DNA from 2 places in the Bradyrhizobium sp. MOS001 genome. Region 1 is predicted to be linked to the other one. Evidence: predicted binding sites of a transcription regulator. Region 1 holds the regulator's gene; the other holds the start of a gene.
The links. Region 1 encodes PhoB, which activates phosphate uptake and scavenging genes when phosphate is short. Its sites were predicted from a motif close to TGTCATNNANCTGTCAT; they were not measured.
Positions count from the first base shown of each region.

Region 2: phnC (phosphonate ABC transporter ATP-binding protein) is a predicted target of PhoB. The motif match lies at 1,967-1,983, and genes of this name have one in related genera.

Region 1 is NZ_SPVJ01000015.1:57,873-62,079, forward strand. It holds gene CT676_RS20165 (aspartate aminotransferase family protein) at 1-409, opposite strand, end outside; gene CT676_RS20170 (GcrA family cell cycle regulator) at 866-1,378, shown strand; gene phoB (phosphate regulon transcriptional regulator PhoB) at 1,613-2,320, opposite strand; gene phoU (phosphate signaling complex protein PhoU) at 2,336-3,052, opposite strand; gene pstB (phosphate ABC transporter ATP-binding protein PstB) at 3,064-3,885, opposite strand; gene pstA (phosphate ABC transporter permease PstA) at 3,882-4,207, opposite strand, start outside.
Region 2 is NZ_SPVJ01000032.1:90,559-94,765, forward strand. It holds gene CT676_RS29925 (DUF1045 domain-containing protein) at 1-28, opposite strand, end outside; gene CT676_RS29930 (alpha-D-ribose 1-methylphosphonate 5-triphosphate diphosphatase) at 47-1,240, opposite strand; gene CT676_RS29935 (chloramphenicol acetyltransferase) at 1,237-1,908, opposite strand; gene phnC (phosphonate ABC transporter ATP-binding protein) at 2,083-2,892, shown strand; gene phnD (phosphonate ABC transporter substrate-binding protein) at 2,952-3,887, shown strand; gene phnE (phosphonate ABC transporter, permease protein PhnE) at 3,964-4,207, shown strand, end outside.

The sequences.
Region 1 (4,207 bases):
TGCGGCCGTGGAAGGCGCCTTCGAAGGTGATGATGCGGTAACGTTCCGGATGACCCTTGGAGAAGTGATGATGGCGGACGAGCTTGATCACACCTTCCAGCGCTTCGGCGCCGGAATTGCAGAAGAACACGAAGTCCGCGAAGCTTTCGTTGCACAGACGCGCGGCGAGCTTCTCGCCGTCCGGGCTCTGGAACAGGTTCGACATGTGCCAGAGTTTGGTGGCCTGCTCTTGCAACGCTTTGACCAACGCAGGGTGAGCATGGCCGAGCGCATTCACCGCCACGCCCGAGGTGAAATCGAGATAGCGATCGCCATTGGTCGCAATCAGCCAGCAGCCTTCACCGCGCTCGAAACCGAGGTCGGACCTGGCGAAAACGGGGAGCAAATGCGGCGCTGCGCTGTTAGTCATGACGATCACTTGAATGTTGCGGACGGCGTGAGCGTGCATTGCGCAACGCACCATTGACCGGCCCGGAAAACGAAACGTGCCGCCTTTTAAGGGCGGCACGCGAGACTATCTTATGCCTGGTGAAACCGGTGTCAATGCCGCCCGGAAAGCCTCGCGAAACGCAGAATCCGTAGTCTTGCGGTGGCGATTTTGCGTATTTCCGCCACGGAACATGTGGAAGCGAGTCGGCGGACTCTTGCGCGTGAGTCACGCCATATTGTAGCGTTTGGCTTGTCAGATACGACATCTCGTGCAGCAGTTCTGATCCTCTAAGTCCTCATGTACCGGCGTAAGCGTTCGGGCGCATCTGGTGCGCCCGGCGAGCCTTAAGGGATTCTGGCGGCACGGGTTTTTCGAAGCTTAGGCATTCGCCGTGCGGCCGCCAGGATGGCAGGCGCCGGCGAAGGAAAGGGTGCAATGACCGTTTTGACCTGGTCGGATGATCGCGTCGAGCAGCTGAAAAAGCTCTGGGAGGCCGGGCTTTCGGCCAGCCAGATCGCCGCTGAACTCGGCAATGTGACCCGCAATGCCGTAATCGGCAAAGTGCACCGGCTCGGCCTGTCGGGCCGCGCCAAGAGCCCTTCATCGGCAGCGCCGCGGCCGCGCAAGGCACGCCCCGCCCAGCACATGATGCGGGTGACCCGCCCGATCGCGCGCGGCAACACCGCGCTGGCGCAAGCCTTCGAAGTCGAGGTCGAGGCCGAACCGGTCACCTACGACAACGTCGTGCCGATGAGCCAGCGGCTGTCGCTGCTGGAGCTGAACGAGGCCACCTGCCACTGGCCGGTCGGCGATCCCTCGAGCCCGGATTTCTTCTTCTGCGGCGGCAAGGCGCTCTCCGGCCTGCCCTACTGCGCCCAGCACTCGCGCGTGGCGTATCAGCCCGCGGCCGATCGCCGGCGCGCGCCGGCGAAGCCGGGTCCGCGCTGAGGTATCGGATTAGCTGACTACGAAGACGGCGCCGTCACGCGATGACGGCTCAACTCACTCGGTGTCGTCCCTGCGAACGCAGGGACCCATAATCCCGGCGCGTAGTTATTGCGCGGGATGATCACTCCGAGTCTTCGCCAAACCACTCCCTGTGGTTATGGGTCCCTGCGTTCGCAGGGACGACATCGAGGATGCGGTGGCAGCCCGCTAAATCACGTCTGCCACAGCAACCCCTTACGCTTGCTCCGCCTTCGCAAAGCGATCGTCCAGTGCGTAGCCCGCGCCGCGGACGGTGCGGATCGGGTCCTGCTCGCGGCCGAGATTGAGCAGCTTGCGCAGGCGCCCGATATGGACGTCGACGGTGCGCTCGTCGATGTAGATGTCACGGCCCCAGACGCTGTCGAGCAGCTGCTCGCGCGAGAACACGCGGCCGGGATGCTCCAGGAAGAACTCCAGCAGGCGATATTCGGTCGGGCCGAGATCGATCGGCCGGCCCGAGCGCGCCACGCGACGCTTGTCGCGGTCGAGCTCGATGTCGCCATAGGCGAGCACGGTGGCGAGCCGCTCGGGGCTGGCGCGCCTGAGCAGGCCCTTCACGCGTGCCAGCAGCTCCGGGACCGAGAACGGCTTGACGATGTAGTCGTCGGCGCCGGTCGCAAGGCCCCGCACCCGCTCGCTCTCCTCGCCGCGCGCGGTGAGCATGATGATCGGGAGCTGCTTGGTCTCGGGCCGGGTGCGCAGCCGCCGGCACAGCTCGATGCCGGAGAGGCCCGGCAGCATCCAGTCGAGCACGATCAAATCGGGGATGTGCTCCTTGAGGCGGGTGTCGGCATCGTCGCCGCGCATCACCGTCTCGACGTCATAGCCGTCGCCTTCGAGGTTGTAGCGGAGAAGCTCGGTGAGAGCTTCCTCGTCCTCAACCACCATAATGCGTGCGCCCATGGTGTTCGTCGCTCCTTAAGTGTTCGGGACCGTCGTGGCGAAGGTCGTCATGTCGCCCTTCGGCCGCTTGTCGGTGATCGCCTGGCCCTCGATCATGTAGAACACGGTCTCGGCGATGTTGGTGGCGTGGTCACCGATGCGCTCGATGTTCTTGGCGCAGAACATCAGATGGATGCAGAACGAGATGTTGCGCGGATCCTCCATCATGTAGGTGAGGAGCTCGCGGAACAGCGAGGTGCAGATGGCGTCGACTTCCTCGTCGCCCTTCCACACCGCCATTGCCGCCGGCAGATCGTGCGCGGCATAGGCGTCCAGCACCGACTTGACCTGTTGCTGCACGAGGTCGGTCATGTGCTCCAGACCGCGGAACAGCTTGAGCGGATGGAAATCCGTCTCCAGCGCCGCGACGCGCTTGCCCATGTTCTTGGCGAGGTCGCCGATCCGCTCGAGATCGGTCGCGACGCGCATGGCGCCGACGATCTCGCGCAGATCCACCGCCATCGGCTGGCGGCGCGCGATGGTGAGAACGGCGCGCTCCTCGATCTTCTTCTGGAGCGCGTCGAGCTCGGCGTCGATGGTCACGACGCGCTGGCCGAGCGCGACGTCGCGGCGGATCAGCGCGTCGACGGAATCGACGATCATGCGCTCGGCGATGCCGCCCATCTCGGCGACCAGGCGCGTGAGTTCCTGGAGGTCGGTGTCGAAGGCCTTTGCGGTATGTTCAGAACCCATGTTCCGTCTCCTCAGCCGAACCGGCCGGTGATGTAATCCTGCGTGCGCCGGTCGGTCGGCGACGTGAAGATCTTGCTGGTGTCGTCGAACTCGATCAGCTCGCCGAGATACATGAAGGCGGTCTTGTCGGAGACGCGCGCCGCCTGCTGCATGTTGTGGGTGACGATCGCGATCGTGTAGTTCTCGGACAGCTCCTGGATCAGCTCCTCGACCTTGGCGGTCGAGATCGGGTCGAGCGCCGAGCAGGGCTCGTCGAACAAGATCACCTCGGGCCGCACCGCGACCGTGCGGGCGATGCAGAGGCGCTGCTGCTGGCCGCCGGAGAGCGACAGGCCGGAGGCGTTGAGCTTGTCCTTGACCTCGTTCCACAGCGCGCCGCCGCGCAGCGCCTTCTCGACGCGGTCGTCCATCTCGGACTTCGAGATCTTCTCATAGAGACGGATGCCGAAGGCGATGTTTTCGTAGATCGTCATCGGGAACGGCGTCGGCTTCTGGAACACCATGCCGACGCGGGCGCGCAGCAAATTGAGGTCCAGCTTGGGGTCGAGGACGTTGGTCTGGTCGAGCATGAGCTGACCGGTGACGCGCTGGCCCGGATAGAGGTCGTACATCCGATTGAAGATGCGCAGCAGGGTCGACTTGCCGCAGCCAGACGGGCCGATGAACGCCGTGACGCGGTTGGTGCCGAGCGCCAGATTGATGTTCTTCAGCGCGTGGTGCTCGCCGTAATAGAAATTGAGGTTGCGCACCGTCACCTTGGCCGGAGCTTCGGGCAGCACCGGCGCCTGGGGCAAACCACCGGCCGCGCTCATCGATACGGAAAGATCACTCATTTTGCGGTCCTCTCGGCGCTCAGAATGCGCGCGCCAATATTCAGGGCAAGAACGGTCAGGGTGATGAGCAGCGCGCCGCTCCAGGCGAGCTGCTTCCAGTAGGCGTAGGGGCTCTGCACGAAATTGTTGATGGTGACCGGCAGGTTCGCCATCGTCTTGTTCAGACCCAGGCTGAAGAACTGGTTCGACAGCGCGGTGAAGAGCAGCGGCGCGGTCTCGCCGGCGACGCGGGCGGTGGCCAGCATCACGCCGGTAATGAGGCCCGAGCGCGCCGCGCGATAGGCGATGCGCTTGATCACCAGCGAGCGCGGCAGGCCGAGCG
Region 2 (4,207 bases), on a different contig from region 1:
AGATCGCGTAGCGGGGAAAATCTGTCATCGTCCGAGCATAACCGGTTCAGGCCGCAACGACAGCCTCGCGCGGCGTCGCCGCCGCAGCGAGCAGTCGCGTCGCATCGGTGAGATGCACGAGCTTTCCGCCTGATACCACCGCGATCAGCCGCGGCCGCAGCGGCACGCTGTCGTCGACCAGCAGCATGTCGGCGCGGCGTCCTTCCGCGAGCACGCCGCGATCGGCAAGGCCGGTCGCGCGCGCTGGTCCCGCAGAGACCAGATCCCAGGCCTTCGGCAGCGGCAGCACGCCGTCGGCGACAAGGCGGAACGCGGCGAGCAGCTGCGCGGGATAGTAATAGTCCGACGCCAGCACCGAGCAGAGCCCCTTCGCGATCATGTCGGATGCCCGGGTCCAGCCGGTATGGCTGCCGCCGCGCACGACGTTCGGCGCACCGTAGACGATGGCATCGCCCGCGGACGCGGCCGCCCGCGCGGTCTCCTCGTTGATCGGAAACTCCGCGATGTCAGCGCCCAACTCGCGAAACTCCTGCCGCATCGCCGGCGTCGCATCGTCATGCGAGAGCATCCGCACCTCGGCTGCGCGAGCAGTTGCGGCAAGCCGCGACACGGAAGCCGGCACTTCACTGGCCCGCGAAAGCACACGCTCGACCAGCCGGTCGAATTCCTCGCCCGAGAGGCCGGTGCGCTCGACCATGCGGTTGCGCTTGCGCGGCTTGGCCATGTCGGCAACGGTGCCGTCCATGTGGTCGTTGAAGGCGAACAGGTCGACGCGGCCCTCGGCGAGCCACTGGCCGATCTCGGCCTCTGCATCGAGATTGTAGGTCTCGTGCCGCAGGTGGAAACGGGTATCGGCGGCGAATTGCGGGCGCTGCCGCTCGATCGCCTCCATCAGGGTGCGCGCATTGCCGGCGCTGCGCAGGCCCGGCTCCCACGAACAGGTCGTGGCGTGAAACACCGTGGTGATGCCGTTGCTGATCGCCTGGCGGTCACTGTCGGCGAGCGCGACGTCGATCGGGAAGTCGACGCCGGCGCGCGGCATCATCTGCCGCTCGAAGGCATCGCCATGCAGATCGACGATGCCGGGCAGCACCAGCAGGTTGCGCGCATCGATCGCCAGCCGCGCACGGCCGCGAGAGGCATCGACCTGCGCAATGTCCGCGCCGGACACCAGAATGGAAGTTTCGACGAGCTCGGAGCCGATCAGGGCCCGGCCGCCCTCAAGGAAGATGTCTGTCAAGCGACCGCGCTTCGTTTGCTGGCAGGGGAACGGGTGAGGGAGCTTGCCCGTGCTTCATATGCCGAGAGGAAATCTTCAATCCCGAGCTTGCGGAAATCGGGCAGTGCTTCACGCAATTTGTCGTGATCCCAGTCCCACCAGGCGAGTCGGGCCAGCCGTCCGGCGACGTCTTCCGAGAACCGCCGCCGCACGATGCGCGCCGGATTGCCGGCGACGATGGTGTAGGCCGGCACGTCCTTGGTGACGATGGCGCCCGCCGCGATCACCGCGCCGGTGCCGATGTTGCGGCCGGGCAGCACGATCGCGCCATGGCCGATCCAGACGTCGTGGCCAATATGGACGTGATGCTGGCGCCGCCAGTCGAAGAACTCGGTGTCGTCGCTCTCGCCTTCGAAGTAGGCGCTGGAACGATAGGTGAAATGCGCCTGCGTCGCGCGATGCATCGGATGATTGCCGGGATTGATGCGGGTCATCGCCGCGATCGAGCAGAATTTTCCGATCGTGGTGTAGGTGATCTGGGCGTCGTTCACGACATAGGAGTAATCGCCCATCGCGACTTCAGTGAGGATCGTGCGCGCACCGACTTCGGTATAGGTGCCGAGCCTGGTCTCATGCAGCTTCGCCGAAGGGTCGATGGTCGGTTGAACCGAGAGCGTTTTGCCGGCCATGCTGCATCCGATAGGTCGAGGGCGGGCGTACCTCTTCGAGCGGCCTGATGACAATGTCATGACGATGCGATGACAGGGGAAGAGGTGTGTAGGATCGCCGCACCGCAACGCCGGTGTCACACAAGTGTCAAGTGCCAGCGCTAGCGGTGGCAGCCAGCTACTCTGGAGCCCTCTATGCTGGTGGTTGAAGGTCTGACGTGCCGCTTCGGCGCAAAAGCCGCGGTGGACGACGCTTCGTTTCAAATCTCCCCCGGCGGCTTCGTCGGTGTGATCGGGCGCTCCGGCGCCGGCAAGTCGACCATGCTGCGCATGATCAATCGCCTGGCGACGCCGACGCAGGGCCGCATCCTGTTCGACGGCCTCGACGTCACCGCGCTGCGCGGCAAGGAGCTGCGGCAGTGGCGGGCGCGCTCGGCGATGATTTTCCAGCAGTTCAACCTGGTCGGCCGGCTCGATGTGCTCACCAACGTGCTGATGGGGCGTCTTGCCACGATGCCGGCCTGGCGCTCGCTGACGCAGACCTGGCCCGAGCACGACAAGGCGCTGGCGATGTCGGCGCTCGAACAGTTCGATATCGCCTCACTCGCCGCCCAGCGCGCCGACCAGCTCTCCGGCGGCCAGCAGCAGCGTGTTGCGATCGCCCGCGCGCTGGTGCAGCAGCCCGACATCATCCTCGCCGACGAGCCGATCGCCTCGCTCGACCCGCGCAACACCAAGATCGTGATGGATGCGCTGCTGCGCATCAACAAGCATTTCGGCATCACCGTGCTCTGCAACCTGCATTCGCTCGATCTGGCGCGCAGCTATTGCGATCGCCTGATCGGCATGGCGCAGGGGCGCGTGGTGTTCGACGGCGCGCCGGCCGAATTGACCGACCACGTCGCGCGCGAGCTCTACGATCTCGAAGCCTCCGACGTCATGGGCGGAATGCCTGTGCCGGCGCCTGAAGGCGTGCCGGCGCTCGGAACGGCCGCGGCCGCCTGAGCTGCGCCTGTAACTGCCAATTTTTGCGTCAACCGACCCCAACCGATGAAGAGGGTATCATGATCACTCGCAGACTGGTTCTTGCCGGCGCCGCCGCGCTCGCGTTCACGACTTCGGCCTCCGCCGACGACTGGAAAGCCAAATATCCCGAACTGACCTTCGCGGTCATTCCGGCGGAAAACGCCTCGGGCGTGACCGAGCGCTGGGCGCCGTTCATGAACTATCTCTCCAAGGAATTGGGCGTGAAGGTCACGCTGCGCATCGCCAACGACTACGCCGCCGTCATCGAGGGCCAGCGCGCCGGCAACATCCATATCGCCAGCTACGGCTCGGCGTCGTTCGCCCGCGCCCGTCTGACCGGCGTCAAGACCGATGCCTTCGCCAACGACATCAACGCCGACGGTTCGACCGGCTACTACTCGGTGTTCTTCGTCAAGGCGAGCAGCCCCTACAAGAGCGTCGACCAGCTCAAGGGCAAGAACCTCGGCCTCGTCGACCCGAACTCGACCTCCGGCAACAATGTGCCGCGCTTCGAGCTCGACAAGATGGGCATCACGGATGCCGACACCTATTTCAGCAAGGTCGTCTTCACCGGTAGCCACGAGAACGCGATCCTGGCGCTGGCGCAGGGCACGGTCGACGTTGCGGCCAACCAGTGGACCAGCGATGACGATTCCACGCTGGCGCAGATGCTGACCAAGGGCATGCTGAAGAATGCCGACGGCTCGCCGATGAAGAAGGACGATTTCCGCATCATCCACAAGTCGGCGCCGATCATCAACGGCCCCTACGCCTACAATTCCGACCTGCCGGAAGATGCCAAGGCGGCGATCGCCAAGGCGTTCTTCGACGCGCCGGCCAAGGACAAGGCGGCCTTCGATCGCCTCCAGGACGGCCAGAAGAAGGGTTTCCATCCCGCCACCACCAAGGACTGGGATGGCACGATCGAGCTGATCAAGTTCGTCGATGCACTGCGTAAGAAGAAGGCGTCCTGAGTTTCGGGACGATAGCACTGGAGCCGGGTCGATGGACCCGGCTCTTTCTCTTTGATCGACCACCTTCCCTGGCCAGATGACCGTCGCGGTTTCGATCCTCCCCGAGCAGCAGCTCGCCGTGCTGAACGCGGCCTATCGCCAGGCGGTCGCGCGCAAGCGGCTCCGACTCCTGTTGGGGCTGGTGATCTTTGCCGCAGCGCTATTTCTTGCCGCGATCGGCGCGGAAGTGAACCTGCGCACCTTCTTCGCCCATTTCGGCAATTTCATCAGCTATTTCGACCGCATTCTCACGCTCGAGAGCGGCCAGCGGGTCTGGACCG